Regions from separate parts of the Vreelandella sp. L-25 genome, predicted to be linked through region 1. Evidence: predicted binding sites of a transcription regulator. Region 1 holds the regulator's gene; each other region holds the start of a gene.
The links. The regulator PhoB, encoded in region 1, activates phosphate uptake and scavenging genes when phosphate is short. The targets are predictions, from matches to a motif close to TGTCATANNNNTGTCANA.
Positions count from the first base shown of each region.

Region 2: AC13CN_RS14955 (DUF6482 family protein) is a predicted target of PhoB. The motif match lies at 6,450-6,467, and genes of this name have one in related genera.
Region 3: phnC (phosphonate ABC transporter ATP-binding protein) is a predicted target of PhoB. The motif match lies at 5,053-5,070, and genes of this name have one in related genera.

Region 1 is NZ_JBSXNH010000066.1:75,169-87,186, reverse strand. It holds gene AC13CN_RS09890 (ABC transporter permease subunit) at 1-734, shown strand, start outside; gene pstA (phosphate ABC transporter permease PstA) at 734-2,146, shown strand; gene pstB (phosphate ABC transporter ATP-binding protein PstB) at 2,140-2,952, shown strand; gene phoU (phosphate signaling complex protein PhoU) at 2,983-3,708, shown strand; gene cysZ (sulfate transporter CysZ) at 3,778-4,512, shown strand; gene AC13CN_RS09865 (hypothetical protein) at 4,577-4,903, opposite strand; gene AC13CN_RS09860 (hypothetical protein) at 5,480-5,779, opposite strand; gene phoR (phosphate regulon sensor histidine kinase PhoR) at 6,099-7,391, opposite strand; gene phoB (phosphate regulon transcriptional regulator PhoB) at 7,394-8,083, opposite strand; gene ubiA (4-hydroxybenzoate octaprenyltransferase) at 8,193-9,083, opposite strand; gene AC13CN_RS09840 (chorismate--pyruvate lyase family protein) at 9,122-9,694, opposite strand; gene AC13CN_RS09835 (NAD(P)/FAD-dependent oxidoreductase) at 9,782-10,978, shown strand; gene AC13CN_RS09830 (HU family DNA-binding protein) at 11,074-11,346, shown strand; gene AC13CN_RS09825 (hypothetical protein) at 11,346-11,702, shown strand; gene yccS (YccS family putative transporter) at 11,840-12,018, shown strand, end outside.
Region 2 is NZ_JBSXNH010000087.1:6,250-18,267, reverse strand. It holds gene rnr (ribonuclease R) at 1-1,481, shown strand, start outside; gene rlmB (23S rRNA (guanosine(2251)-2'-O)-methyltransferase RlmB) at 1,484-2,284, shown strand; gene rpsF (30S ribosomal protein S6) at 2,496-2,873, shown strand; gene rpsR (30S ribosomal protein S18) at 2,907-3,134, shown strand; gene AC13CN_RS14975 (hypothetical protein) at 3,147-3,998, shown strand; gene rplI (50S ribosomal protein L9) at 4,014-4,460, shown strand; gene dnaB (replicative DNA helicase) at 4,615-6,003, shown strand; gene AC13CN_RS14960 (hypothetical protein) at 6,086-6,379, shown strand; gene AC13CN_RS14955 (DUF6482 family protein) at 6,519-6,821, shown strand; partial or broken gene AC13CN_RS14950 (DCC1-like thiol-disulfide oxidoreductase family protein) at 6,847-7,022, opposite strand; gene hemH (ferrochelatase) at 7,096-8,175, shown strand; gene AC13CN_RS14940 (putative monovalent cation/H+ antiporter subunit A) at 8,376-10,724, shown strand; gene AC13CN_RS14935 (Na+/H+ antiporter subunit B) at 10,717-11,148, shown strand; gene AC13CN_RS14930 (Na+/H+ antiporter subunit C) at 11,182-11,529, shown strand; gene AC13CN_RS14925 (Na+/H+ antiporter subunit D) at 11,526-12,018, shown strand, end outside.
Region 3 is NZ_JBSXNH010000006.1:854-7,449, forward strand. It holds gene ltrA (group II intron reverse transcriptase/maturase) at 1-629, shown strand, start outside; gene AC13CN_RS00135 (LysR family transcriptional regulator) at 544-1,404, opposite strand; gene AC13CN_RS00140 (phosphonate dehydrogenase) at 1,398-2,408, opposite strand; gene phnE (phosphonate ABC transporter, permease protein PhnE) at 2,418-3,248, opposite strand; gene phnD (phosphate/phosphite/phosphonate ABC transporter substrate-binding protein) at 3,259-4,122, opposite strand; gene phnC (phosphonate ABC transporter ATP-binding protein) at 4,119-4,964, opposite strand; gene AC13CN_RS00160 (IS630 family transposase) at 5,407-6,435, opposite strand.

The DNA.
Region 1 (12,018 bases):
GGGTAGAGCGTCACTTAGCCAGCACTTTGCTAGTGATCGTTTGGCTACCGCTTAGCGCCGCATTGGCAGGCGGGCTCTGGTATCTCGCCAACGCCCGCCTGCGCCAGTGGCTGCCGCTCTCTTGGGCAGGCGTCTGGCTGATGCCGTGGCTGGCCATCATGGTCACGCTGGCCTTATGGCTATCTCCGCTGATGGAGCAAGCGTGGTTCGGCGGCGATCTTCGCCGCCTGCTCGACCAACAGTACGGGCTGGACTACGCCACTCGCAACGCGCTAATTGTGGGGATTGCCATGGGGTTTGCGGTGATTCCCAGCATCTACTCGCTGGCAGAAGACGCCCTTGCCGATGTGCCCGCAAGTTTAATGGAGGGTGCCCAAGCACTGGGGGCCAGCCGCTGGCAGGCGCTGTGGAAGGTGGCGCTCCCCACAGCAGGGCCAGGGGTCTTTTCAGCGGTCATGATTGGTGCCGGGCGCGCCGTGGGCGAAACCATGATTGTGTTAATGGCCAGCGGCAACACCGCTCTCTTTAGCGCCAGCCCCTTTGAAGGGCTACGCTCGCTTTCTGCGTCTATTGCGATTGAGCTGCCGGAAGCTTCTCCCGGAGGCCTTACGTACCATCTACTAATTTTTGCCGCGCTATCCTTGTTTATCTTCACCTTTTTAGTCAATACGTTAGCGGAAGTGGTGCGTCAACGTCTGCGGCGGCGCTATCAGCGTTTAGGAGGTAAACTCTAATGCGCTGGTCATTTCGCCCATCTCGTATCAGCGCTATGGGTAGTCTGCTGTGGCCCTGGTTGTGCGCCGCTAGCGTTGCCTTGTCGCTGCTGATGCTCGCCACGCTGCTCACCCTGCTCGCCACGCGCGGACTTGGCCACTTTTGGCCCGCCGCGCTGGAAGAGGCCACCCTTCACTCAGGCGAAACGGTCATCGGCCAGCCGGTGCGAGAAACCCCTCTGCCTAACACAGCGGGCATAGAGCGGCTCTACTTTACCGGCAACCGAGATATCGACGGCGCAAGCTGGCGCTGGGTGGCCCTGGACGATATCGACACCGTCGCCGTGCCCGACGACCTCATCCGGTTAGAGCGCTCCCCCTGGGGCGACTTTATTGGCCGCCTGGAGGCCGTAGAGAGCGAAGGTCAGCATTTTGAGGATGACGCCGCCTGGGCGTTTGTCGCTCGAGCCCTGACACTGCCCGACAGCCAGCGCCCTAACGCACAACTCCAACTGACCGCCGCCAATGGGCACACCATTACCCAGCCGCTGTCGGGCGTCACGCTTTTTCAAGCGCCCAACGCCATGTCCTGGGGGCAGAAAGTCGTCGTCTGGAGTGAGCGCATTTGGCAATTCCTCAGCGAAGGCCCGCGTGCAGCCAATACCGGTGGCGGCGTTTGGCCCGCTATTTTCGGGACGGTGCTGATGGTGATCCTGATGTCGGTCATCGTGACACCGTTTGGCGTGCTGGCCGCCATTTATCTGAATGAAATCGCGCACCAGAACCGCCTAACCCGCTTAGTGCGCATCGGCGTGCGCAATCTCGCAGGGGTACCCTCAATTGTATACGGGGTATTTGGCTTAGGAGTGTTTGTTTACGGCATCGGTGGCTCCATCGACAGCTGGTTTTTTGAGGATGCGCTGCCCTCGCCCACCTTTGGAACCGGCGGCCTGCTCTGGGCATCGTTGACTCTGGCGCTGCTAACGCTGCCGGTCGTCATCGTAGCCACCGAAGAGGGGCTAGCGCGTATTCCCGACGCCCAGCGGGAAGGTGCAGTGGCGCTGGGTGCCACCCGTTTGGAGATGCTGACCCGCGTGGTACTGCCCATGGCCACCCCCGCGATGCTCACCGGTGTGATTTTGGCGGTAGCTCGAGCCGCAGGGGAAGTCGCCCCGCTGATGCTGGTGGGCGTGGCAAAACTGGCCCCGCAAATGCCCGTCGATGGCGAATTTCCCTATCTGCATCTAGAGCGCAAGTTTATGCACCTCGGCTATCATTTATTTGATACCGCTTTTCACGGTGAAGATGTCCAAGCCGCTATCCCACTGGTGTTTGCCACCGCTCTGCTGTTAGTGCTGATTGTGCTGGTGCTTAATCTAACTGCCATATTTCTGCGTCATTATTTAAGGCGTCAACGAGGGAACGAATGCTAGCGTTATCGTCCGCCAACCCAACTCAAGCACCGGTAACTCGATTTTCAGCCGAGACCTGCTGTTTGAGCATCAACCAGTTTCACCTCGCTTATGCGGGGAAAACGGCGTTGCGCGACCTAACGCTTGACGTGCCTCGCCATCGAGTCACCGCTTTCATCGGCCCGTCGGGCTGTGGCAAATCTACTTTGCTGCGTGCGATTAATCGGCTGCATGACCTGAATGAGTCGGTGACGCACCATGGGCAAATCCAGTTAGAAGATCAGGACATCCACGCCCCGCAGATGAACGTTACCGAGCTGCGACGCCGTGTGGGCATGGTGTTTCAAACGCCCAACCCGTTTCCGATGTCGATCTATGAAAACGTGGCGTTTGGGCTGCGCCTGCAGAGGCGCCTGCCTAAGCGCAAACGCGACGATATTATCGAGTGGGCGCTCACCTCAGCCGCCCTGTGGGATGAGGTGAAAGATCGCCTGCACCGTTCCGCGTGGCAGTTATCCGGTGGGCAGCAGCAGCGCTTAGTGATTGCCCGCACGCTGGCCGTACAGCCCGATGTATTGCTATTGGATGAGCCGGCCTCGGCGCTCGACCCTATTTCTACGCTTAAAATTGAAGAGCTAATTCGTAACCTGAAATCCCAGCTCACGCTGGTACTGGTTACCCACAATATGCAGCAAGCCGCACGGGTATCCGACTACACGGCTTTTTTGCAGCAAGGTGAACTCGTTGAATACGGGCCAACGGATCAAGTGTTCACCAACCCGCGTTTACAACGCACTGAAAACTACATTACCGGCCGCATGACCTAGGCCCAACCGACGTTACGTCAGGAGTGCTCAATGGATATTACGAGCGATAGCCACAGCCAGCATATCTCTCGCCAGTTCAACCAGGAGCTGGAAGAGCTGAAAACCCACCTGATGGCCATGGGCGGTCTGGTGGAAAAACAGGTACAAGACGCCGTTCACGCCCTGTTGGAAGGCGACAGCCGTCTGGCCGAAAAAGTGCGTGACAACGACCGCCAAGTGAACGACCTGCAACTGCAGATTGATGATGAGTGTACTCGCGTCCTGGCCCGTCGCCAGCCGGCTGCCTCGGACCTTCGTCTGGTGCTGGCCGTTATTCGTGCCACCTCAGACCTTGAGCGGATTGGCGATGAGGCGAGCAAAATTGCCCGCAACGCCCTACTGCTGAGTGAAAACAGCGGCGGCATTCGTGGCCTGGTCGAAGTGCGTCACATCAGTGAACACGTGCGTAAAATGCTGCGCGATGCACTGACGGCTTTTGCCCGCTTCGATACCGAACTTGCCATGCAGGTTGTGCGTGAAGATGAGTCGGTGGATGACGAATACGGCAGCGCCATGCGCTCTCTAATGACCTTTATGATGGAAGACTCCCGCTCTATTAGCTCCGTCCTCAGCATCATGTGGGTACTGCGGGCACTAGAGCGTGTGGGCGACCACGCCAATAACCTGGCAGAGTACGTGGTCTACCTGGTGAAGGGCCTGGATATTCGCCACAGCGACCCCGACACCTTAGAGCAGAAGGTGCTTAAAAAGTCTTGACCTAGCAGGTAATTCCTCCTGCAATACGCCCAGATGACACATCTGGGCGTTTTTATTTAAGGAGCAAGCATGGTGGATGCAATAACGGCGCTGAGCCAAGGCACACGTTTGGTGTACCAAAAAGGGCTGCGGCGCTACATTTTCCTGCCGATCCTGGTCAACCTCATCGTGTATGCCAGCATGCTAAGCTTGGTGCTCAACCGCTTTGATAGCTGGCTCGACAGTGCCATGACCATGGTCCCCAGCTGGTTGGAGTGGCTCTCTTGGCTTATCTGGCCGCTCTTCTTCGTTAGCCTCTTGGTGGTGATCTTTTTTACCTTCACCCTGGTGACACATCTGATTGCCGCGCCGTTTTACGGCTTTTTAGCCGCTAAAGTCGAGCGTCAGGCTACAGGACGGGAACCGTTGGATGATCGCGGGCTAGCTAAAACGGCCATCGATGCACTGGGTCGCGAACTGGTCAAGCTGGGCTATATTCTGCCGCGCATGGCGGCGCTGTTTATTCTCAGCTGGATACCGGGCCTCAATCTGTTGGCACCGATCTTGTGGGCACTGTTTTCCGCCTGGGTGATGGCCATCACTTACCTTGATTACCCGATGGATAACAACAAGGTCACGTTTCGCGATATGCGCAGCCGTCTTTCGCGCCGCTGGTGGCCTAGCCTCACCTACGGCGGGCTGATCATGCTGGTCACCTGGATCCCGCTTGCCAATCTGTTTTTAATTCCTGGCGCCGTAGCGGGGGCGGTGCTGATGTGGGATGGTCACTACCGTGACACCCAAGATGTTGTCGCACGTCGTTAGAACACGCAGCCATACGCAAAAAACCCCGTCGGAGCGGGGTTTTTTGTGGAATTAATATCAACGCTTACCAACGAAGATCATCACCTTCATCACGGTTCAGCTCGCTAGCATCATAGCCAGCTTTACTGGTAGCCACGTTGTTGGAATCGCTGACGCTGCTTGAAGTGGAGTAGTCCAGCGTATCGCCTTCATTACGGGTCAAGTCACTAGCAGAGTACTGAGCCGGGCCTGACGTATTGTGCGAGTTAGGCTGCATCACATCGTGTCCTGCAGAGCGGTCTTTGTTGAGTTCAATGGATGTTTGGGCAAATGCCATCGGACTTGCTACCAAACCAAAAGCAACACCTAACACTGCAGCTTTTTTAGCTAACTCTTTGTCTTTGAAAAACATAAATTACTACTCCTTTAACATTGAGCCAGTCGACGTAGGGTGGAAACCAATTAAGCGACTACGACTAATGGCTAACTTTACATCTTGTCAAGGCATCCAGAATGCCAAAAATACCACATAAATTAAATATCTGTTAAAAAACATAAACTTATTCACTTTCAATTGCGCGCAATATAAAGCTGCAAAATCATTACCCATACAAATATACTGTATAATAATGGCACATGCGTCGGATAAGTGACGCAAATTGACTCACTTGCCTTGCTGCCCAACCGCTTCATTATCCCCGCCAAGAGGGCAGCCATGCCATTCGCTGGGGTTTATGTGTTAGGCATAAAAAATTAGACCCCGCAGGGCGGGGTCTTGAGAACTCTTACTTTTACACGATACTTACATCTGGCTTCCAATCCTTTTGCGGGGATCCAACCTTGGAATTTACCCTGACCAGTGTATTGATCGCTTTTGATTCACTCCTTGAATCATTGAGAATCCTTGCGATGAGACATCCTTGCCTCTCTAGTTGCTCACTCCTTAAGCGTAAGAGTTTTTTACAGCTTTGCAAAGAAATATTACTCGTTACATACCACTATTTTCTTCTGGGAGTTCTTCGGTGCTGTCATAGGTAGCATCCGAGTCATCACTCATGGAGTTTGGTTCCATGTCGCTGGCGTTATCACCCTCGTCATGGGTTAAATCTGTCTTGTCATGATCAGACGGCATAGCTGAGTCATTAGACTGAGCTTCGACCGGCTGCTCATCTGGAGAAATGTTGTCTGCCGGATCTGCAGGCTCTTGAGCAAATGTCAGTGGGCTTGCTACCAGACCAAACGCTACACCTAAAATACCAGCTTTCTTGAGTAGTTCCTTGGACATCATATTCCGCCTCCTCGATCGCTGTGAAATACCGCTATTTAAGGAAGAGTGACATCTTGTCTTACCAGTTCCTGCAGTAATCTTCCTTGACAAGTATGTAGCAGCCTATATGCCAAAAACTCTCAATAGAAATAAAATCTATTTATATACAGACACTTATAAAAACAACCACTATGCCGATTAACCCTCTAGCACTGGCTTAAGTAGATGATTAGTTGGCTACATATGACACATGCGCGGTGTTTGACCATGATTGCATGCCAATATGGCACACTTATATATAAGTTATGCAAGCCAAGACGGAGAGTGGTATGACACAGTGTTAGCTGTTAACGACACGGGAGGGTGGGAAAACACAGCGGAACAACGCCCCCTCACCGGGTAACGACTCCACTTGAAGCTGTGCATCATGGCGCAGTAGAACGTGTTTAACAATGGCAAGGCCAAGACCAGTACCGCCAGTGGCGGTACTGCGGCCCTTATCAACGCGGTAGAAGCGTTCGGTGAGACGCGGAATATGCACCGGATCGATCCCTTCACCGTCGTCGTCCACTTCAATGCAGGCACTGCCATTGGACAGAGCCACCCAGCGGAGCGTGATTTGACTTCCCTCCGGCGTATAGCGCACTGCGTTGAATGCTAGGTTTGAGATGGCGCTGCGTAGTTCTTGCTCGCTGCCCACCAGGCGCGCCTCGCACTCCAACGCCACCTGAACGCTATGCTGCTGGTTCGAGAGCGCCAGCGCATCCCGGCGAATGCTCTCAAGCATCGACCCAACCTCAAGCGGCTGATGATCTTCGCCTCCTCGGTCAATCTCCAGGCGTGACAAAAGCAGTAGATCATTCACCAAGCTCTGCATACGCTTGGTCTGCTCTTCCATCTGACCAATGCCTTTACTCAGGCGCGGTGGCAGCATCTCTTTAAGATCGCCGTAGGTTTCCAGATAGCCGGAAAGAACGGTGAGTGGGGTGCGCAGCTCATGGGAAACGTTAGCGACGAAGTCGCGGCGCATCTGCTCTAGGCGATGCAAGCGGGTAATATCCCGCGCCATAACCAAGCGCTCGTCATCACCATAGAGCGTGATTTGATACTGCAGAATGCGACGCTCATCAATGGGCGAGGTGAGCGTGAGCGGCTCGCTGTACTCACGGGCATTAAAGTAGCTGATGAAACGCGGGTCGCGCAGCAGGTTAGTAATGTGCTGACCGCGGTCATGGGCGGTTTGCAGGCCTAGCATGTCGGTGGCGGCACTGTTCCACCACTCTAAATCACCGTGGCGATCCAGCATCACGACGCTATCACGCATCGCTTCCGAGGATTCTTGAATACGCGCGAGGGTTGCTCGCAACCGGCTTTGGGTAATGCGTTGGCTTTTTTGGTAACGGTAAAGGCGATCGAATAGCTCGCCCCACATGCCAGTTGCCGCAGGAGGCTCATCGTGCGGGTTGAGCGTTAGCCACTTGAACAGCGCCCTAAGCTGGCGGAGTTGATACACCAAACAGAGCGTTAGACCCGCAGCTAACCCGAAACCGGGGTAACCTAGCAGCCATCCCAGGCACATCCCTAGGAAAGCCAGCCAGATAATTCGCCACAGCTCACGGCTCCACAAACGCACGATTACACCCGAGCAGAGAAACGATACCCAGTGCCACGCACTGTTTGAATCAGATTCTGATGTGCTTCACCTAGTGCTTTGCGCAACCGGCGAATATGCACATCCACCGTGCGCTCTTCTACATACACATTACCGCCCCACACCTGATCAAGCAGCTGGCTACGGGTATAGGCGCGCTCTTGGTGAGTCATAAAGAATTGCAGTAAGCGGTACTCGGTAGGGCCCATCTCCAGCGCTTTGCCATGGGCGCTGACGCGATGGCTCACAGGGTCCAGCAGCAATCCATTGATTTCGATGGGGTCTTCCACACCGCGCGGGGTCGCCCGGCGCAGCACGGCTTTAAGACGAGCCACCAACTCGCGGGGGGAAAACGGCTTGGTGATGTAGTCATCCGCCCCCGCCTCCAGGCCCTGAATTTTATTATCCTCTTCGCCTTTGGCGGTCAGCATAATAATTGGCAGCTCAGCGGTGGCCTCTTCGCGCTTGAGACGACGGGCCAGCTCGATGCCGCTGGTGCCCGGCATCATCCAGTCCAGCAGCAGCAGGTCGGGCTGGTGGTCAACGACCATCGCATGGGCATCCTGGGCGTTGTCCGCTTCAAGCACGCGATAGTCAGCCATTTCCAGCGCCACAGCGATCATCTCGCGAATGGGTGCCTCGTCATCGACAATCAGTACGGTCTTGGCGGTCATCCAGGGCCTCACGGTGTTCTATGAAAACTCGTTTATACAAAACAGTTCAATGACATGTCTGTGACGATGACACCATGACTTAATGACAATTCTATGACACCCAGCATAATTAGCCAGCTGCAGGCCACCAGCTCAGAACAATTCCGGCAAATACCAAGAGCCCTGACCAGTGGTTATTCAGAAACGCCTGGAAGCAGCGGTCGCGGTCACAGTGAAAAATTAACCGCTGCTGATGAGCAAACGTCGCTGCCATGCCTACCAAGCCCAGCCAGAAAAAACCGCCTAACCCAACCCGCAACCCCACCCAGGTAAGCAACGCCAGCGTAGCAAGCTGCAGCAGGCCAATGATGAAACGGTCGGCGCTGCCAAACAGCACCGCGGTGGATTTAATGCCGATTTTCAGATCATCGTCACGATCCACCATGGCGTATTGGGTATCGTAAGCCACCGTCCACAGCAGGTTAGCGCTAAATAGCAGCCAGCCTTCCAGCGGCACATGCCCCAGTACCGCGCCAAACGCCATTGGGATCGCCCAGGAGAAAGCCGCCCCGAGCACCACCTGGGGAAAGTGTGTGTAGCGTTTCATAAACGGATAAATAAATGCCAGCAGCACACCCCCAAGCGAGAGCAGCACGGTAAACCAGTTGGTCAGCAGCACTAAAATAAAGGCGGCGGCCACCAGCGCCACAAATAGCAGCTGCGCTTCGGTTTCGCTGATCCGACCGGTGGCCAGTGGCCGCTGCTTGGTACGCTTTACATGGCCATCGAAGTGGCGGTCGGCGTAGTCGTTCACCACGCAGCCTGCGGCGCGCATCACATATACCCCGGCAATAAAAATCAGCAGTACATCGCGGCCTGGCACGCCCTCTGACGCGACCCACAGCGCCCACAGCGTTGGCCACATCAGCAGCCAAGTGCCAATGGGTCGGTCCAAGCGCATTAACTGTAAGAAATCTGCCAAACGGGCCCACCCGGTCGGGCGCAACAGAGAACGGTCCATGCTCATGCTTACCTCGTCAAAAAAGCTGCTGCGTTAGCCTAGCGCGACGGAAGGCCCAGCGCATCCGCCATGGTAGATAAAAAATACTCCTGAACCAGTAACGAAAGCCCACCATGTTCAAAGACAGAGCGCCGCCCCCATAAGCTATTGGCCGATAGCCCCGGCTGCTGGTGGGTAAAACGTGGCGGCGTCGCCGTGGCTTCCAGCGGCCCACGAACCAAATCGGGCTGCTGAAATAGCCAACTGCCTAACGAGCGTTCGCCCAACTTCCCTAGCCCTTTTCCCTGTAGCTGGTGAAGCGGGGCCACCGAACGCGCTACCACCCACGGCGTTTCATCAACACACAGCGCCACCTCGCGCAGCCACGCGTAGCGGCGTGGCGCGATGCCTAGGGCCAAGGCTTCATCGCGCTGGGGCAGGCCAATGGTTTGGCGCAGCAAGCGCACCCGAAACGCTCCCGGCTCGCCTGCTGCTATGAGGCGCGCGGTTAAGGAATCCGTGGACGCTACCCACTGCCACCAAGGCGCACTCATGGCTGGCTGAGTGGCTGCCACGGGCAGCCACTGAGGGAAGAGCGAAAACGCAGGTGTGGATAACACAGGGGCGGTCACCTAAGCCTCCAAGGCGGTCAATTCAGAGCGGGCTAGTGTAACATGGTGGCTTTACAGGCTTTTGTTCCACCGACGTTTGGTGACGGTATGCCCGACTCACACACGACATCTTCCAGAACACCTCACCACCACGCCGCACTGGTGATTGTGGGCACCGGCATGGCAGGCGTTGGCCTGGCCCGCGCGCTGCGCCGTCAGGGAGATACGCGCACAATCACGCTGGTCAGCGCTGACAGCGGTGATGATTACAGCAAACCGCTGCTGTCGACAGGCTTCGCCAAGCGCTTGAGCCCTGACAAGCTCGCCCAGCGCAACGCTGAAGCGCTCGCCGATGAATTAAACGCACATATCGTTACCCACACCCACGTCACGCAACTGGATGTGGATAACCACGTGCTGCAACTCAGCAGCGGAACAACGCTTGGCTACGATGAGCTAGTGCTCGCCACCGGCGCGGCCCCTCGCACGCCGTTTCGCATACCGAGCGAGCTGGCCGAGCGCTGTTTTACCGTCAACGACTTGGATGACTACCGCCGCCTACACGGAGCACTCAACCAGCCTACTCGCGTCGCGATTATTGGCGCCGGATTAGTCGGCTGTGAATTCGCCAACGACCTGCACGCAGGTGGGCACCAAGTCACCGTGATTGCGCCAGAGAGCGCCCCTCTACCACGCCTACTCCCTGAGCGGCTGGGTAGTACACTGGCCAATGCGTTTCAAGAGGCTGGTATTCATTTAGCGCTTGGACGCACCTTAGAGACATTATCCCAAGATGCAGACAACGCTTTGACGCTGCAACTCGACAATGGCGAGCGCCATACGGTAGATATCATCCTATTCGCGACCGGTTTGGCACCTCGCACGCAGCTTGCTGAAGCGGCAGGGCTGAGTGTTAGCCCCAGCGGCATTCAGGTTGACCGGCAGCTACGCACCAACCAGCCGCATATTTATGCGTTGGGCGATGCCGCGTGTATTGATGGGGTGAACGCCATGTATGTGCAGCCGCTGCAAGCAAGCGTCAAAGCCCTGGCAGCTACCCTTGGCGGCACCCCAACGTCTGTTAGCTTCGGCGCTTGGCCAGTCGTGGTGAAAACCCCGCTGCTACCCGTGGTGGCCTACCCACCCACTCAGCCCCCAGAGCGCTGGCGGATTGAGGGCGACGGCAATGATTTCACCGCGTTAGCGGAAAATAAAGACGGACATTTGATTGGTTTTGCGTTGACAGGCGGCTGCGTGAGAAGGAAAGTGGAGCTTTCCAGAGCTGCCCCAGGCCTGCTAGGCTGATTTTCGCCGCATCCACGACTAGGCTAAAGAAGCGCTGCCTGCTGGGTAGGCTACCAACAACATTGATGTTTGTTTTCCACAAGGGAGATTCCTTTATGCGCAAACCTGAACTCGCTGCAGCCATCGCTGAAAGTGCTGACCTGTCCAAAGACAAAGCGGGCCAAGTGCTCAACGTCATTCTGGACGAAATCACCAACAGCGTCGCCAAGGGCGAAGACGTCGCCTTGATCGGTTTTGGCACCTTTACCGTTCGCGAGCGCGCTGCCCGCACCGGTAAAAACCCGCAAACCGGCGCACCGCTGCAGATTCCGGCCAGCAAAAACGTGGCATTCAAGCCAGGCAAAGCGCTCAAGGACGCCGTTTCCTAATGAAGCTTTCGCTGACGCTGTGGCTGCTGGGCTTTATGCTCAAGCGAGCCCTGCGCCGCAAGCCGCGCTTTCGTGAGCAGCTCGAGCGCATGCGCGGCCTCGACTGGGGTGTCGCTACGGAAGACTTAAGCACCGCCCGCTACTACCGGATGGCGCCTAACGGCATCACCACCGGCAAGGGGTTGCCCGTCGATCTAGATCTTGAGCTGCGCTTTCGCGATCAAGACGCGGCGCTGCGTATTCTCAAGAAGCCTACCCAGCAGGCGTTTCTGGACGGCATGGTGGCAGGAGACGTCCGCCTCGTCGGCGACTCCTCCGATATGAACAAGCTGCAAAAATTGTTGAAGTATTTGTAGCGCCATACGCCCAGCCGCAGGCAACCAGCTCCCCGCAGCCAAACGCTGCGGGGTTTTTCGTTAACGGCACACCATAGCCACGTGCCGGCATACTATTTATACTAAAGTCTAACAACAGCAAACTCACAAGAGCCTCTATGCCCCTCTCCCTTTCCCTGCGCCGCCTTTGGACCCTAGATAAGTTCGCCTACAGCCTGCGGGTGTTTATCGCCTTCAGCGGGGCGCTGCTGTTTAGCGGGCTGGCGGGGGATGTGGCGCTGGTGATTCCGCTGTTTCTGGGCATTATTGCCAGCGCTCTCTCAGAGACCGACGATAG
Region 2 (12,018 bases), on a different contig from region 1:
TGCTGGTAGCGATTGCCGATGTGTCGCACTATGTTCGACCCGGCACTGCGCTGGATGATGAAGCGCGTACGCGTGGGAACTCGGTTTACTTCCCCGGTCAAGTCGTCCCGATGTTGCCGGAGCTGCTCTCCAATGGCCTCTGTTCGCTGAATCCGCATGTCGACCGCCTGGTGATGGTGTGTGAGATGAATATCTCCAAAACCGGCGCCATTAGCCGCTACTCGTTCTATGAAGCCGTGATGAACTCCCATGCTCGCCTGACCTATAACAAGGTGGCGGCGATGTTGGATGGCGAGAGCGAAGAGGGTGAGGCGCTGCGTCGTGAGCATGCGGAATTAGTCAAGCCGCTCAAAAACCTGCACGAGCTGTATGGCCTGCTGCGCTCTGCTCGGGAAGAGCGCGGAGCGATCGATTTCGATACTACCGAAACAGCGATCATCTTTAACGATGAGCGCAAGATCGAAAAAATCGTGCCGCGTACCCGCAACGACGCTCACAAGCTCATCGAGGAGTGCATGCTGGCCGCCAACGTAGCCACGGCGCGCTTCTTGGATAAGCATGACCTGCCTGCGCTTTACCGTATTCATGAGCGGCCCACGCCCGAGCGCTTAGACAAGCTGCGCCTGTTCTTGAGTGAGCTGGGGCTTTCCTTGGGTGGGGGCGACGAACCCACGCCGCAAGACTATCAAGCGCTACGCGAAGCCATCGCTGACCGACCGGATGCCGATATCATTCAGACGGTCATGCTGCGCTCGATGAATCAGGCGGTCTATTCACCGCAAAATGAAGGGCACTTCGGTTTGGCGTACCAAGCGTATGCCCACTTCACGTCACCGATTCGCCGTTATCCCGATCTCTTGGTTCACCGCGCAATACGTTCGGTCATTCGCGGTCCGCGCCAGACCAATACGGTCGTGCGGGTAGAAGGGGCACCGGTAGAGCCGCCGAGCAAGTGGTGCCCCTATACCTTCGAGCAAATGCTGGAACTGGGCGAGCACTGCTCGATGACCGAGCGACGCGCGGATGAAGCGACTCGCGATGTCGAGAGCTGGCTTAAGTGTGAGTTCATGTCCGATAAGCTTGGGGAGACGTTCGAAGGCACGATTGCCTCTGTAACGCAGTTCGGTCTGTTTGTTCGTCTGGACGACTTCTATGTAGAAGGCCTAGTGCATGTCACCTCGCTGCCGTCGGACTACTATCATTACGAAGCCGAGAAGCATCGCCTAAAAGGGGAGCGCACGGGTACTACGTATCGCTTAGGCGACGGTTTGACCGTGCAGGTAGCGCGTGTCGATATGGATGACCGTAAAATCGACTTTGGCCTCGCCGACGATAAGCCACGCCCGCGCCGCCAACCGCGCAAGCGCCGTGGTGAGAGCGGCGGCCCGAAAGCCGCTGCTGCAACCGATAAACAGCCGACTCGTCGTGGCCCGCGCCGTACCCGGAACGGCCCGCGTAAACCATCAGCGAAAAAGGGTTGAGCATGAAGTCGTCGTCATCTCGACGTAACCCGCGTAATGCCGCCATTCGCACGCCGGATGGCTTGGACCAAGTGTATGGTGTTCATGCGTTAGAGAGCCTGCTCGAACGCGGTGAAGCCCCGCGCGAGCTTTGGGTTCAGCAGGGGGCGGGCAACCGCCTAAAAGATGTGGTAGCAAATGCCCAGGTAAGCGGTGCGCGTATTAAAGAGCAGCCTCGCGAGGTGCTTGATCAGCTCACCCAGGGTGCGGCGCACCAAGGCGTGGTGGCGTTTTGCGCGCCATTAACGCCGGAAGGCGAAGAGTCGTTATGGCTGAGGTTGCGCGCCTGGCATGCGCCTACACCGCCGCTACTGCTGGTGCTGGATGGTGTCACCGATGTGCATAACTTCGGTGCCTGCCTGCGTAGTGCTGATGCTGCGGGGGCTCATGGCGTGATTGTCGCAAAAGACAAAGCAGCACCCTTGAATGCCACGGTCAGAAAAGTCGCCTGCGGTGCTGCGGAAGTCGTGCCGGTCTATCAGGTCACGAATCTATCGCGCACCTTGGCCAAGCTCAAAGATGCGGGCGTTTGGATTACCGGTACCGCCGGTGAAGCAGAAGCCAGCGTGTTTGAGATTGATATGACTGGCCCCACCGCGTTGGTGATGGGGGCAGAAGGGAAGGGCATGCGCCGTTTGACCCGTGAAACCTGCGATAATCTTGCCAAGCTGCCTATGGCAGGGCAGGTGTCGAGTCTTAATGTCTCGGTGGCTACCGGTATTTGTTTGTTTGAAGCCGTTCGTCAGCGGCAGCTTGCAAGTTAGCGGCCAGCCCACTAGAATGCTTGCGCCCGTTTATTCATAAGCGGGCGTTCGTATTGGTAAGTGACTTATACGATCAACAGTTCTGCTTGATGTCCTGTCTCGGCTGTTCGCGGCCTAGAAGGGGCATTTCAGTTAACTCCTTGCTTCCCTGTCGCGGTTAAGGCATTTGCCCTAACGCACACCGGAAGCTGCCAAACCGCAAGGAGATTCCATGCGTCATTACGAAATCGTGTTTATGGTCCACCCGGATCAGAGCGAGCAAGTGCCGGCTATGGTCGAGCGCTACACCAGCATCGTTACCGAAAACGCTGGTACTGTGCATCGCCTGGAAGATTGGGGCCGTCGTCACCTGGCTTACCCGATCAACAAGATCCACAAAGCCCACTACGTGCTGATGAACGTTGAGTGCACCGGCGAGACTCTCGAAGAAATCGAGAACATCTTCCGTTTCAACGACGCCATCATCCGCAGCCTGGTTGTTCGCTGCAAAGAAGCGATCACCGAAGCTTCCCCGATGATGAAGCCGGCAGAAGAAAAGCGTCCGCGTCGCGAAGAAAAACCGCGCGCTGAAGCTGAAGAAACTGCCTGATTTTATCCACCGCACGTTTTAAGGAGCTAGTCCATGGCACGTTTTTTCCGTCGCCGTAAGTTTTGCCGCTTCACCGCTGAAGGCGTCAAGCAGATCGACTATAAAGATCTCGACACGCTGAAGGCTTACATCACCGAAACCGGCAAGATCGTTCCGAGCCGTATCACCGGCACCAAAGCACGCTATCAGCGTCAGCTGGCGACCGCTATCAAGCGTTCACGCTACCTGGCACTGCTGCCCTACTCCGATAGCCACCAGTAAGCGTTTGACGTGATGCTGGCACTCGCAAGATGGCTGATGCGTGGTACGCCCTATGCCGCAGGCGGGGCAGCGCTAGCAGCGTTAGTGCCCTGGCTGTTTTGGTTAGGTGCGGCCATTGCGGCGTTAGTGACGCTGCGCAAGGGCTTTGCTCCCGCGCTTCCCGTCATTATCGCTGCGGCATTACCAGCCGGTTTCTGGTGGGCGCAGGGTGATGTGATTCCGCTGGCGAGCGTACTACTCGTTTCGCTCATGGCGGTCATATTGCGCGAGAGGATGCGCTGGAGTGAAGCTCTGATCGTTGGCACCTTAGCGGCCGCGGTCATGGTGCAGCTTGGCATCTTCAGCCCGCCGGGTGGCACCGAACTCATGCTGGAGCAGCTGCGCGAGAGCTCGCAAGAGATCGACCGCATGCTCACGGAGTTTGCCAACCAAGGCATCGATACGACGACTCTGGCCGCCATGGTCATTGGCGGCGTCACGGGGTTGGTTGTGTTGTTAGCGGCCATCGCATGTTTGGCGCTAGCACGCAGCTGGCAGGCTGGGCTTTATAACCCAGGTGGCTTTCGTGAAGAATTCCATGCGCTGCGCCTGGCCCCTAAAGAACTCGCTATTTTAGTAGTGCTTGGGGTGGCAGGTATGGTGCTGGGAGCGCAGGCGCTGGCCATGCTGAGTTGGATTCCGCTGCTGATAGCCGGTATTGCGTTAGTGCATGGGTTTATTGGAATTAAGGGGATGAACGGGCTGTGGCTGGTGGCATTTTATGTGCTGCTGATCACGACCTGGCCCACGATTCTCATTGTGCTGCTGTTGGGGCTGATTGATACATTCGCGAACGTTCGCGCACGCCTTGCCCGCAGCAATTGACAAGAGGTTTACGAGATGGAAGTCATTCTGCTCGACAACATTGGTAAGCTGGGCGGCCTGGGTGACAAGGTCACTGTTAAGCCTGGTTATGGTCGTAACTACTTGGTGCCTTACGGTTTAGCCGTACCGGCTACCAAAGAAAACGTTGAAGCGTTCGAAGCGCAGCGTGCAGAGCTTGAAGCTCAAGCCGCTGAGCGTAAAGCAGAAGCCCAAGCACGTGCTGAGCAGCTTAACGACATCGAACTGTCGTTGGTTTCTAAAGCGGGTGATGAAGGTAAACTGTTTGGTTCTATCGGTCCGCGTGACCTGGCCGACGCGATCTCCTCTGCTGGCATCGAAGTTGCCAAGAGCGAAGTCCGTATGCCGCAGGGCCCGATTCGTCAAACTGGCGAATACGACATCGACCTCCACCTGCATGCAGAAGTGGACGCCGTTGTACGCGTGGTCGTTGTCGCCGAGTAATCTCGCTCGCCAACGCTAACGCCTCTAAGGGCGCGGGATATCCCGCGCCCTTTGTCTTTTTAAGCTGCTACTGATTCGCTATGCCAGTGGTACGAAGGAAGCTGCCCGGCTAAGATAAGCGCCGTTGGCAATGCGTTATTTTAAGGAGCTCGCTATGCAGGACCAGCCTTCTGCTGATCAAGAAACGGCGGCGCTTAAGCTGCCGCCGCACTCGCTAGAGGCGGAGCAGTCGGTGTTAGGCGGGCTTATGTTGGACAATCAGGCGTGGGACAACGTCTCTGAGCGCTTGGTAGCCGACGATTTTTATCGTTATGAGCACCGGTTGGTGTTCAATGTCATGATTCATCTAGCGGAGTCAGGGCAGCCGCTAGACGTAGTCACGCTTTCCGAAGCGCTGGAAGCCCGTGACCAGTTAGATACTGTAGGTGGGCTCGGGTTTTTGGCGGAGCTGGCCCGCAATACACCCTCAGCCAGCAACATTCGCGCCTATGCAGATATTGTTCGCGAACGCGCCACGCTGCGTAAGCTGATTCGGGCAGCCAATCAAATTGCTGAAGGGGCGTTCTCTCCGCAAGGGCGGCCCGCCGATGAGCTGTTAAACGAAGCCGAGCGGCTAGTGTTTCAAATTGCCGAAGAGCGCCCCAAAACCGGTGGCCCCATTGGTATGAGCGACCTGCTTACCAAAGCGGTCGACCGTATCGATGAGCTCTTCAACCTCAAAGGCGAGATGACCGGGCTATCGACCGGCTTCCGTGACCTGGATGAAATGACCTCCGGCCTGCAGCCCTCGGACTTGGTGATCATCGCCGGGCGCCCCTCGATGGGCAAGACGACTTTCGCCATGAACTTGGTCGAGCACGCGGTCATCTCTAGCGACAAGCCGGTGATGGTGTTCTCCATGGAGATGCCCGCCGAATCGCTGATGCTGCGTATGCTCTCTTCACTGGGGCGCATTGACCAAACGCGGGTACGTTCGGGGCAGTTAGAGGATGAAGACTGGCCGCGCCTCACCTCGGCAGTGAACCTGCTGAAAGATAAACAGTTGTTTATTGATGATACCGCCGCGCTCTCGCCCAATGAAATGCGCTCACGCCTGCGCCGCGTGGTACGCGAGCACGGTAATATGGCGCTCATCATGATCGACTACCTGCAGCTAATGCAGATACCCGGCTTCTCCGAAAACCGTACCGGCGAGATCTCCGAGATCTCCCGCTCTTTGAAAGGTTTGGCAAAGGAGTTCAACTGCCCGGTTGTGGCGCTTTCGCAGCTCAACCGCTCCCTTGAGCAGCGCCCCAACAAGCGCCCCGTGATGTCGGATTTGAGGGAATCGGGAGCGATCGAGCAGGATGCTGACGTCATTGCCTTCGTATACCGAGATGAGGTGTATAACCCGGACAACCCGGATAACCAGGGTATTGCGGAGCTGATCATTGGTAAGCAGCGTAACGGGCCGATTGGCACCGTCCACATGGCCTTCATAGGCAAGTACACGCGCTTCGAGGACTTGGCACCCGACAGCTACGGCGAAGCGTTTGGCGATTAACTTGAGCGTCATGGGGGAGAACGTATAATGCGCACCCTCATGAGCAGTTCGCCTCGAGCAGATAGATAGACAGGAGTAACAAATGGCAGGTGGTTTTAGGCGCGGTAACCGCAAACGTCTTCCTAAGTTGGAAGGCCGCGGTGAACTCCAGTCGCTAGAGCGCGAGGGGCCTTTTAAAGAGTGGCTGGGCATGCCCGACCTTTATCGCTACTTTCTGGTAGTGGAGGGAGAGAAGTACAGCTACCAAACGGAAGATACTGAGCTTCCCGTCGCGGTCGGCGACAAAGTAGTGTTTCGGTACAAAGAGACCAAAGGCGGTAATTGGATTGACCGCAACTCGCTGGGTAAGGCGATTGACCCGTCCGAGTATCAGTAAATCGACCATAAGTTGACGAATTGGTCAGGAACTCTTTTCTGTTATTGCCCTCTTAGGCAGTTAGTGCCAAGGTAATATTATTGTCATGGGGCCGCGTCATGCTGTGCTCCATGACGATGACCAATAACAGGAGGGAGCCATGGAACTGAAAGCGCTCAAACAGTTCGTCGCGAGTCACGACAACTTTGAGATTCGGGTGATTACCCATTCGGGAAGCCGCTTCTACCAAGTAGAGCTAGAAGATGTAGAAGGCGAACGCCATATGCTGATGCAACGTAATAAGCCGATGCTGTTCCGTTCATTAGATGACGTTTATCTGGAGCTAAAACGTGCAGGCATCCATCGCGCTTACCTGGTGCAACATGTGCCGCAGGATGAAGTGATTGGTCACGACGCCCATTACAGCTCGCCACTGACCTCGCGTATGCCGCTAGTTTTTTAATCACTGGTTAACGTAACGGTTTAACCTAACGCTTTTCCCACCACAGCCCCAGCCGGATACGGCGTCGGGCAAAAAAAACGGTAGCCTGCATCCATCATGCTTCGCAGGCCCGGTAAGCAAGAAAGTCTTACCAGCCGCCGGTAGCCCAACACCGCATACAGGGCCCGCCCGGCTGGCGTCCATGCCGATAAACCATCTCCCTGATTATGCCGCGACTTTGCCGAAAAGTGTTAAGATTTTGCCCATTATGTACTGCACCTAAGGAGTGAGCGAGATGGCAGATAGCGTTGTAAAGGATCAACCCGGTGAGGGGCGTTTAACTCATGCGCCCAGCAGTCACCCTGCGGTTCCCCGCGCCAAGGTGGGCGTAGTTCTGGCCAACCTGGGAACACCCGATGCCACCGACTACTGGTCCATGCGCCGCTATCTCAGCGAGTTCTTATCCGATAAACGGGTTGTGGATTACGCCGGTTGGAAATGGCAGCCGCTGCTGCAGCTGATCATTCTCACCAAGCGGCCTTTTTCATCTGGCCATGCGTATAAAAGTATTTGGAATAATGAGAAGAATGAAAGCCCGCTGCTAACCATCACGCGTGCCCAAACGGAAAAAATGACCGAGCGCTTAAAGGCGTTGTATGGCGATGATGTAGAAGTTGATTTCTGCATGCGCTACGGCAACCCTTCCACCGATAGCGTGCTAAAGCGTATGAAAGAGAAGGGCTGCGAGCGCATTGTGTTCTTCCCGCTTTACCCGCAATACGGCTCGCCCACCACCGCGACGGCGAATGATCAGGCGTTTCGCACGCTGATGAAGATGAAGTGGCAGCCCTATATTCGCACCGTGCCCGCTTATTTTGAGCATCCTGCCTATATCCAGGCGCTGGCGAATTCGGTACAGGAAGCTTATGACGGGTTTGAGAGCCGCCCGACCAAGTTAGTTGCCAGCTATCACGGGGTGCCTGAGCGTTATTTAATGGAAGGCGACCCCTACCACTGCCAATGCCAGAAAACCACACGGCTGCTGCGTGAGAAGCTGGGCTTAAGCAAGGAGGAGGTGGATACCGCCTTTCAGTCGCAGTTTGGCCCCGAGAAGTGGGTTGGCCCGCAAACAGTGGAGCACGTTGCCGAGCTGGCCAAGCAGGGGCATAAGCATATTGCGATTCTTTCGCCAGCATTCTCTTCTGATTGTGTGGAAACCCTTGAGGAGATCAAAGAGGAGATCCACGACAGCTTTATGGAAGCGGGTGGCGAAACCTTTAGCTATATCCCCTGTTTGAATGACCGCGATGACCATATAGATGCACTGTTAGCAGTGGTCAATAACGAGCTCTCTGGCTGGTTGTCGACACCGTAAAGTCGCGTATTTGCTATAAAAACCGTCTAGCGTATTACGTTAGGCGGTTTTTTATTGGGGCCGTCTTTTCTAGAAATGTGAGAAACGCTAGTATAAGGTTTGTGCATATAAAATCACACTTATTCAACGTTTAAGCGGCTTGTGCATCTGTATAGGCGGCTTATTGGGATGAATGAACGTCACTAGGGAGAAAGCGCCGGATGCAATTTGCCGTGTTAATGGGCTTCGTGTTGGCAGCGTCTTCACCGCTGCTCAACCGTTGGTTTGGGGAGCGAACAAGCCTGCTGCTTGCGCTGTTTCCGGCGTTGCTGGCTGGTTGGCTTTTTAGTCAAGCGCCCCTGGTGTTGAGTGACGGGCCTCAGTTACTTGAGTGGTCGTGGGTGCCTTCGCTAGGCATTAGCCTTAGCTTTTTACTGGATGGCCTTTCTCTGCTGTTTGGCTTGCTGATTACGGTGATTGGCACCTGTGTCCTGGTGTATGCGGGTGGCTATTTAAAAGGCCACCAAGATATTGCCCGTTTTCACCTCGCCCTCGTCGCCTTTATGGCCTCTATGCTGGGGCTTGTGTTAGCGGACGGCCTGCTGACGCTGTTTATTTTCTGGGAGCTGACCAGCATCACCTCGTACCTGCTGATTGGCTTTAACCATACTGATATTGAAGCACGCAAATCCGCTCGTCAGGGGCTTTTTGTGACGGTTGCTGGTGGCTTGGCGTTAATGGCAGGTTTGGTGCTATTGGGTATCGCCAGCGGCAGCTGGTCTCTGAGTGAGATTTTGCAGTCAGACGATGACCTGCGCCAGCATGCGCTTTATGCCCCTATGCTGATCTGCTTATTGCTAGGAGCCTTTACCAAGTCGGCGCAGTTCCCATTCCACTTCTGGTTGCCTAACGCTATGGCGGCGCCGACCCCTGTGTCGGCCTACCTGCACTCCGCTACCATGGTGAAAGCGGGGATTTACCTGCTGGCACGCCTTCAGCCTGAGCTGGGTGGCACGGCCATGTGGGTGACAATACTCTCAGTGGTGGGGGCGACCACCATGCTGACGGGTGCCTTCTTAGCCATTCACCATACCAATATCAAAAAGCTGCTGGCCTACTCCACCATTATGGCGCTGGGAACGCTCACTATGCTGCTGGGGATTGGCTCCGAATACGCCATGACCGCTTTTGTCACCTTTCTGCTCGCCCACTCCATGTATAAAGGGGCGCTGTTTATGGTGGCGGGCATCCTTGACCATGAAACCGGCACCAAAGACGTCACCGCCATGGGCGGATTACGAAGCGTTATGCCTGTCACGGCGGTAATCGCTTTTGTGGCGGCGCTCTCCTTGGCAGGGGTGCCGCCGCTGTTTGGCTTTATCGGTAAGGAACTCATGCTGGAGGCAGCGTTAGGCGCCGAGCGCATTCAACTGTTGCTGGTGCTGTTTGCTTTCCTGGCAGCCATCTTGACCATTGCGGTGGCGGCGATTATTGCGCTACGGCCATTCTACGGCGCACGCCATGAAACACCCCAAACACCCCATGAGGCGCCGTTGAGTATGCTGATAGGCCCAGGCCTATTGGCATTCGGGTCGCTCGCGCTTGGCTTGGCCCCTGCTGTGCTAGGGGCCGATGCGCTCTTGACCTCGGCAGCAACGGCGGTGGCGGGGGAGACGCTGCCGGTCTCGCTGTCGCTGTGGTACGGCGTCAACGTGGCGCTGATTATGTCGGTGGTGAGCTTGATCCTCGGCTTTTTGCTGTTCAAGCGGTGGGACAGCGTACGCGCCCAGTTAGCCAGGTTGGCACCGGTGATGCGTCATGGCCCCGAGGCGGGGTACGAAGGCTTGATGAATGGCGTCGTGCGCTTCTCTGAATGGCAGACACGCCTGCTGCAAAACGGCTATATGCGCAATTACATCCTGGTCATGCTGGTAGTGCTGATCGCGCTGATTGGCAACTCAATACTGCTGCGCCACTCTCCGCAGCTGGCGCTCTCCCTAGACGTGCGTTTCCATGAAGTCATTGTGGTGGGCACCATGGCAATGGGGGCGCTGTTTGCCACAATTTCACGCTCCCGCTTAGGCGCCGTGGTATCGGTGGGCATTATGGGCTTCTCTATCGCGCTGATCTTTATTCTGTTTAGCGCGCCAGATTTGGGGATTACCCAACTGCTGGTAGAAACCATGACGGTGATCCTGCTGGTATTGGTACTTTTCAGATTGCCGCGTTTTTCAAATCTCTCCACCAATCTTGAGCGCATCCGTGATGGGGCCGTTGCGGCCACCATGGGGGTGTTAATCTTCTTGCTGATCATAACCGCTTGGAGTATCGACCAGTTTGAATCGATCTCTACCTATATGGTGGAAAACAGCGCGCCGCTTGCCTATGGTCGCAATATCGTCAACGTCATTTTGGTGGATTATCGTGCCCTCGATACGCTCGGCGAGATGTTTGTTTTAGCGTTAGCCGCGATTGGTGTGATTGCGATGCTAAAGCTGCGTCATGGGGAGACAGAAGGCAAAGCGGCGGATAGCGACAAAGCCAGCGTGAAGGAGCCCTACGATGGTTAAATCAGGCACGATTATTCTGAATACGGCAGCGCGGTTCCTGATGCCACTGCAACTGATGTTCTCGGTTTTTCTGCTGCTGCGTGGCCATGACGAACCGGGCGGCGGCTTTATTGCCGGATTGGTAGCAGCTGGGGCGTTCACTCTTTACCTGTTTGCCTTCGGGGTCAGTGCCACCAAAGAGGTGCTGCGCATGGTCGACCCGCGAGACTTGATCGGCGCAGGACTCTTTTTTGGGATGATCTCGGTAGTGCCCGCTTGGTTCATGGGGCAGCCTTTTCTGACTGCTCAGTGGTGGACGATTCCGGTGATCGACTTTAAAGCGTCTACGCCGCTGATTTTTGATATCGGAGTGTATCTGGCGGTGTTGGGGTCGGTGATGGGCATGGTCATGGCATTAATGGAGGTGGATAAGGATGAGCCATAAGTTACCCAACCCGCTGTTTGCAGGAGGCCGCCCATGGAACCGTTAATGGCACTGGCGATTGGCCTGTTATACGCCACCGCTATTTTTATGATGCTACGCCGCTCTATCGTCAAACTCGTGATTGGCTTGATGCTACTCTCTAATGCCGCCAACCTGCTGATTTTTACTACCGCCGGTATGACTCGTGGCGCACCGCCGCTGATTCCTGAAGGGATGATGCAGCCTTTGGGCGATGTCGCTGACCCACTGCCTCAAGCGGTGGTGCTTACCGCTATCGTGATTGCCTTTGGGGTATTGGCGTTTGCGGTGGTATTGATCCGCCGGGCCTACGAAATCGTTAAGGCAGATGATTTAGACAAGATGAAGGATACCGACACGTGAGGCCTGAAGTCGCACTTCCCGTTTTGCTGCCGCTGCTTTCCGGGGCCATTTCGCTGATGTTTTGGCGCTCGCGGCCCATGCAGCGCTTTATTGCCGTGGCTGGCAACGTGGTACTATTTGTCGTCAGCCTGTGGCTGTTCGTTGCGGTCTTAGAAGATGGCTACATCACCATTCAAATGGGCAGCTGGCCAGCACCGTTTGGGATAACGCTCGTCGCTGACATGCTCAGCGCTGTGATGATTCTGCTCACCGGGATCATTGGCTTGGCCATGGGGATCTACTCCCTGGCGACCACCGGCCGGGGGCATGAAAGATTTGGCTACTACCCCCTTATGCATCTGCTGTTGGCGGGTGTGGCGGGTGCTTTTTTAACGGGCGATATCTTCAACCTCTATGTCTGGTTTGAAGTCATGCTGGTGGCTTCGTTTGCGCTCCTGACGCTGGGAGGCGAGCGCGCGCAGATGGAGGGCGCCATCAAGTATGTGACGC
Region 3 (6,596 bases), on a different contig from region 1:
GAGAAAGATTGCTCGGGGTACCCACGGTTAGCGATCGTATAGCGCAAACTGTGGTTACTATGACGCTGGAACCTATCCTGGAACCTGTCTTTCATGTGGACTCGTACGGGTATCGGCGCGGGAAATCCCCGCATGATGCGCTTGCGATCACGCGAAATCGGTGCTGGGAAAGGGACTGGGTGCTGGAGTATGACATCCGTGGCTTGTTTGATCATATTGATCATGAGCTATTGCTCAAGGCCCTTGACCACCATTGCTCTGAATCCTGGGTGCTGCTGTATGTGAGGCGCTGGCTAACGGCACCGATGCAGACGAAAGATGGTAAGCAGGAACGACGGAACGTTGGCACACCACAAGGTGGCCCGTTATCGCCAGTTCTGGCAAACCTGTTTCTGCATTATGCATTGGATCGTTGGCTGACCGTTCGTCATCCGGATATCCCATTCTGCCGATATGCAGATGACGGAATACTGCGTTGTCGAAGTGAGCGTGAGGCTCAGTATCTGCATTCCCAGCTAGATATGCGTGAGGTGGACCCAATAGCTATTCACAGAGATGCCCAACAAACGAGTATACTGGCCTGTGTTTGTCCAGGCTGCTCGGATAAATCACCATCAGCTCCTTGCTAAGGCCAGGCTCACTCACGGGAATAGCCACCAGACTTCCATTTTGGACCTCCTCCCGTACAGAACTTTCAAGCACCAACGATGCGCCAAGTCCGACCTTAACCGCTTGCTTGACGGCTTCGGTGCTACCCAGCTGCATAGATACCGTCGGAAATGGCCCATGCTCACCGAAGTAGGTCGCCAAAAGCCGGCCAGTGCCGGTGCCGGGTTCGCCGCCGATCAGAGCCATGTTAGACAGCGTATCGCGGTCGATATCGGTTCGACGGGCTAACGGGTGACCAGGCGGAACGATTAGAACAACGGGCTCGTTACGCCACGCCTGAGCATGGAATCCGGGTAGATCATGCCACCACTCCATAATCGCCACGTCCAGCTCACCGTCCGATAAATGCCGTGCAATAGTCGGATTGGAATCTATTACCACATCCACCTCGGGCCCTACGCCCAGCTCCTTGTAACGACGGATGTAGGGCTGGAGCATATAAATCCCAATATTGGAGCTCGCCCCAACGCGAAGTCGAGCCTCCATAATGGAAGATCTCGCCTGCTCCTCCAGCCGGAGCAGACTTCGGGCAAAAGGCAACAAGGTTAAGGCAGCCCGGGTTGGCTCACAGCCAGAGCGCCCCCTGTGGACCAATAAAACGCCAAGTTGGTTTTCGAGTTTTTGAAGGTGCTGGGACAGTGTGGGTTGTGCGATGTCCAACTGGCGGGCTGCGGCCTGAAACCCGTTGTGGTCCAGCACCGCCACGAAACTCTTCAGCCAGACAAGATTCAGCATGGACCGCTCTCGCGGCCACTGGGATCATTGCTCGCATCACCCGGCCGCTCACCCCGAAGCACTTGCAGAATGTTCCGAGCAGCGCGTTGCTCGATAGCCAGACGCACCTGGCTGACTGCCGATCCGATGTGAGCAGTAAACAGCGTGTTGGGGTGGGCCCTGAGCCCCTGGGCGATCTCCCTCGGACGATCTTCTCTCGCCCAATCTTCCATCTCAAACACATCAGCGGCGTACCCCCCCAACTGACCGGATTGAAGCGCTTGCAGAACACTACCCTCATCCACCACAGATCCACGGCAGGGATTGATAAGGAATGCGCCCGGTTTCATTCCTGTTAGCGTTTCGCGATTAATGGTGTGGAGGGTTTGCTCATTGAGCGCCATTGCCAGGATCACAATATCTGACTGGGCCAGCAGCATCTTGAGGGGAGTATGGGACAAACCCAGTGCCTGCTCATGCTGCACGGGTAAACGTTCCGGCTGGGAATAGATTAAATCCGCTCCCCATCCGTTCAGGCGCTGCGCCACCGCTTGGCCGATGGCCCCCATACCCACAATACCAATCCGTGAGCCTTCGATCCCCTGCCCATAGAAGCGTGGTGTCCAGCCAGTAAATTCACCGGATCGAACGAAGTGGTCCGCCGCCTTGACTTGTCGGGTGAGACTGATCGTCAGCCCGACCGTTAGCTCTGCAGTAGGCACGGTTAGCAAATCCGGTACAAATGTCAGCCAAACCCCATGACGCGTGCAGGCATCCACATCAAAGTTGTCATAGCCTTTCAGGGCTGCACCAATCACCTTCAAGCGCGGACACCCCTGTAGGAACTCCACTCCAACTCGGTCTGGCATGAACGCCATCATCGCATCAGCGTCTGCAACGCGCGCAGCCACTTCCTCCTGGGGCAACGTGGCGCCGGATTGGTTGGTGACCAGCTCGCAATCTTGGGCAAGTTCATCCAGAACACTGTCATGGATCTTATGGGTTATCACAACCTTGGGTTTCATAGACGGTCCTTATTTGAATTTCTTACGAAGGCGGCCACTGAGACTGTCCACGACGGTGACCATCAACAAGATGACAATGAGAATGGCGCTGACTTCCTGATACTGCATGATTCTCAGCGAGCCCATCAATTCGAAGCCAATACCACCGGCACCCACCATGCCCATTACGGTCGAGGCACGGAAATTGTATTCCCAGCGATAAATGGACACGTCCGCGAATTGAGGAAGTACTTGTGGCAGCACGGCGTGATAGAGCACCTGCAAGCGAGTAGCGCCGGCAGCATCGGCCGCTTCCACTGGCGCCTCATCTACATGCTCAATCGCTTCGGCAAAAAACTTTCCAACCATGCCAATGGAGTGAAGACCGAGCGCCAGTACGCCAGGCAACGCCCCAAAACCAACAGCAGCCACGAAGATGATGCCCATGATCAGTTCCGGGACTGAACGCAAACCGTTTAAAAGGGTTCGAGTTACTTGGAACACCACCGGATGTGGAGAGGTGTTGCGCGCAGCCAGGAATGCCAGTGGCACAGACAAGGTTACTGCAATGGCAGTACCGGCAATGCTCATCGCAAGCGTGTCGATTAACGGCGACACCCAGCTGGCCACATTGGTGAAGTCAGGTGGAAGAGATTCGCCAATGAGTGTGCCTATGGCTGGCACGCCATTGGCAAGTGTATTGAAATTGAGCAGCCCTACGTGCCAACTTGCGACAAAAATGATGAGCAGCACTAACAGCGACTGTCCGAGTTTTTTCCGCCAGCCTTTCGCGTGCTCATCCAGCACGGAGGCCGACGGGGCCGGCGACAGAGTCGCCGGTTCCTTCGTTGTATAGTTCATGGGGCACTCCTCACATTTTTGCGAAATCAAGATTGAGCAGGCCACCCATAGCGCGGATGACATCGTAATCTTCGTCGGTAATTGCCGCGAATCCCTCAGCCTTCAGGTTGTCGAGAATCTCCGGGTCATCGATCTGCAGAAAGGCTTTCTGAATGTTGCTCTTCAGCTCAGGGGCCAGGTTCGAACGCATGGCCCAGGGGTATTGAGGAAAGTCACCGCTGTAGCCCAGCACTTTGACCTTGCTCCGATCAATCAAACCGCTGTCCATCACATGCTCGAAGATAACTTCGGACAACCCTCCGGCGTCGGCATTGCCATTGGCGACGTTAACCGCAACAGCGTCATGGCTACCGACGAAATGAGCCTCATAGTCCTTTCCGGCTTCGAGCTCTGCCTTCTCAAGGAGTACGGTCTTGGGGATCAGGTGGCTGGAAGTGGATGCGCGGTCACCGTAGGCCATTTTCTTGCCTTTGATATCCGCGAAGGAGCCAACGCCAGAGTCCGCATTGGCAATAATGATGGAGCGATAAGTCGGCTTCCCGTCTACCACCATGGCGGCAAAGGGTTCAATGTCACTCTTACTCTTGGCCATCACATAGGACAACGGACCAAAGTAAGCCAGGTCAATTCGGCCAAAACGCATGGCTTCGATCATGGAGGAGTAATCGGTGGTAACAATCAGTTCTACTTCCTTACCAAGAGTGGTTTCCAGGTAATCCTTCAAAGGTTGGTTTCGCTTGATCAGTTCTGACGCGTTCTCATCCGGCAGCAAGGCAACTTTCAAAAGATCAGGGTCTGTATCTGCGGCATGGGCTGACCAATGGATGCCGAGCATCATTATCAGAGCCAGCAAAGAGTGAATCATTGTCTTCATTGTGCTATCTCCAGTACGTCTGTCGTTATCGGGGTGGTCTTAGGTTTATGGATGGCTGGTTTGCCTTCCGCAGCTACCACGCTGGGTGAACGGTGGTAAATCTCGTCCAGGTGTTTCGATTTCAGGTTTTCAGGAGCATCGTCAAAAACGATATGAGCGTTCGAAAGGCCGATGATCCGGTCTGCAAAACGCTGGGCGTATTCCAATTGGTGCAAGGAAATAACCGCGGTGATTCCATCTTCCTGACAAATATCGCGCAGTAGGCCGAGTACCTTTTCAGAAGTGGCCGGATCCAGGCTGGCAACGGGCTCATCGGCAAGAATCATGGATGGTTGCTGCACCAATGCTCTGGCGATTCCAACCCGCTGCTGCTGGCCGCCGGACAACTGATCTACTCGGGAAAGCGCTTTGTCAGCCAGACCTACGCGGTCGAGGCATTGCAGAGCCAACTCCAGGTCCTGCCGGGGCAGGGGAAGCAGGCTTCGCCAAGTACCGTGATACGCAAGTCTGCCTGTCAGCACATTCTGTAACGCGGTGTATCGTTCGATCAGCTGGTGATGCTGGAACACCATGGCGGTGCGGCTGCGGTGCTGTCGCAGGATTCTACGGTTGGTCAGTTCACCAAACTCGCCAGACACAACCTTCCCGGTTGTGGGCTTAACCAGGTGATTCAGTGAACGAAGCAGAGTGGATTTACCCGCGCCTGAAAGTCCCAGTAGCACGGTGAATTCGCCCTTGTGAAAGTGAACGTTGGTGGGTTTGAGCGCGAGGACGTTTCCCGGGTAGGTTACGCCCATACTCTCGACTCGAAGCATCACATTGGTTGATTGAGTTGGCGCCACAGGATCACCTTTTGCAATAAATAAGCTCGCCGTATTGCGAGTTACAATTGAACGGTAAAGCTGAGAGATGACACTGTCGTGTCACTGACGTGACAGGTTGATGAAGTGCTTTTGGTTCGCAAGGATTTTCCGAAGGGCTCTGTGAAATACATGGAGCTCAGCCAAAGTGGAACGAGCCACCCAGGAGCTTAAGCAACAAAAATTGCGTTCCACCGTCAGTCGGCGAATCTCACGGTACAGTTCGTCCGTGCTGAGTTCATCGAATTGCTTACCGACTATACTCTTGCCTTCGAGGAGGTCGGACGCGCTCTCCAATAGGTCGCGCTTCCAGGTGCTGACTATGGTGGGGTGGATCTGGAAACGGGCAGCAATTCAAGGTGTGGCCTTAAGGGTGGGCAAGGACAGCCTTGCACTTACTAATTCGAAATAAAGTAAGCGAACATTACCCGGAGATATAAGCCAAATCCGGATGGCCAAAAAACGATTTCAATAGTCGTGGCAATTTTTGCAAACGTCGAAGCTGCCGGTAAACAGTGCTCCGAAGTTGTTCTTTGCTGTTAATGATCTTTTTACCGACGTGATGGTATTTGATATAGCCCCAAACAGACTCGTCAGGATTCAGCTCCGGCGAGTACGGCGGCAGGAAGAACAACCTGAGCTTGCCGTCGAGACTCTCAACATAGTCTCGAACCCGACGAGCATGATGAACCGGGTGGTTATCGAGGATCAGGAAAACCGGCTTGTCAACGTCTTGCACCAGAGCCTTGAGGAAACCAAGAAACGCATCGGTGTTCATGTTGCCCTGAATGGTCTTAAAGCGAAGCTCGCCGCGAGGCGAGATGGCCGAGATCAGATTGATGCTGAAGCGACTGCCCGTATTACGGATGATCGGAGTTTCACCCCTGGGTGCCCAGGTGGTGCCACTGTGATAATCAGACCGAATGCTGGCTTCATCGCCGAAATAGATGGTGGCGCCGACTTTTTTTGCTTCCTTGCGAATTTCCGGGTAGGTCTCTTCTTTCCATTGTTTCACGGCCTCTGGCTTTTGCTGGTAGGCCCGATGCAGGGGTTTCTGAGGCGTCAGCCCCAGGTTTCGAAGCAGACGACCGACCGAGACATCGCTTAACCGGACGTTGAACTTTTGCCGGATGAGCTCACGCACTCGGCCCCGAGTCCACAGGGCAAAATCAAACTTCAACTGGTCCGGCGTAAAGGTCGTTATCCAGATATACAGCTCCCGGATCTGAGCACCGCTCAGTTTCTTGGGACGACCGGAAATCTGCTTGGCCTTGAGCGCGTCAAAGCCACCCTCGCGGTAGGCAGCCAGCCATTCATAGATTCGTGCTCGGCTCATCCCCAGCGCTTTGATGACGACTTCTGGACTCTCGCCATCCATGACCCGTTGAACGGCGCGAACGCGAATGGCTTCTAATGTTTTGTGATCAAGTTTACGACCGTCATCGTGGCGCATGTGTGTAAATATCCGATAAGCTTGGCGAACGGAGCCTACATTATAAATGATGTTCGCTTACTTTCGAACCCATTAGTAAATGGCTTTATTTTTTGGGTATACGGATTTAATGGTTGATGGGGCACCTTCACCCCATCAATCTGATACCACCCTCAGATGGT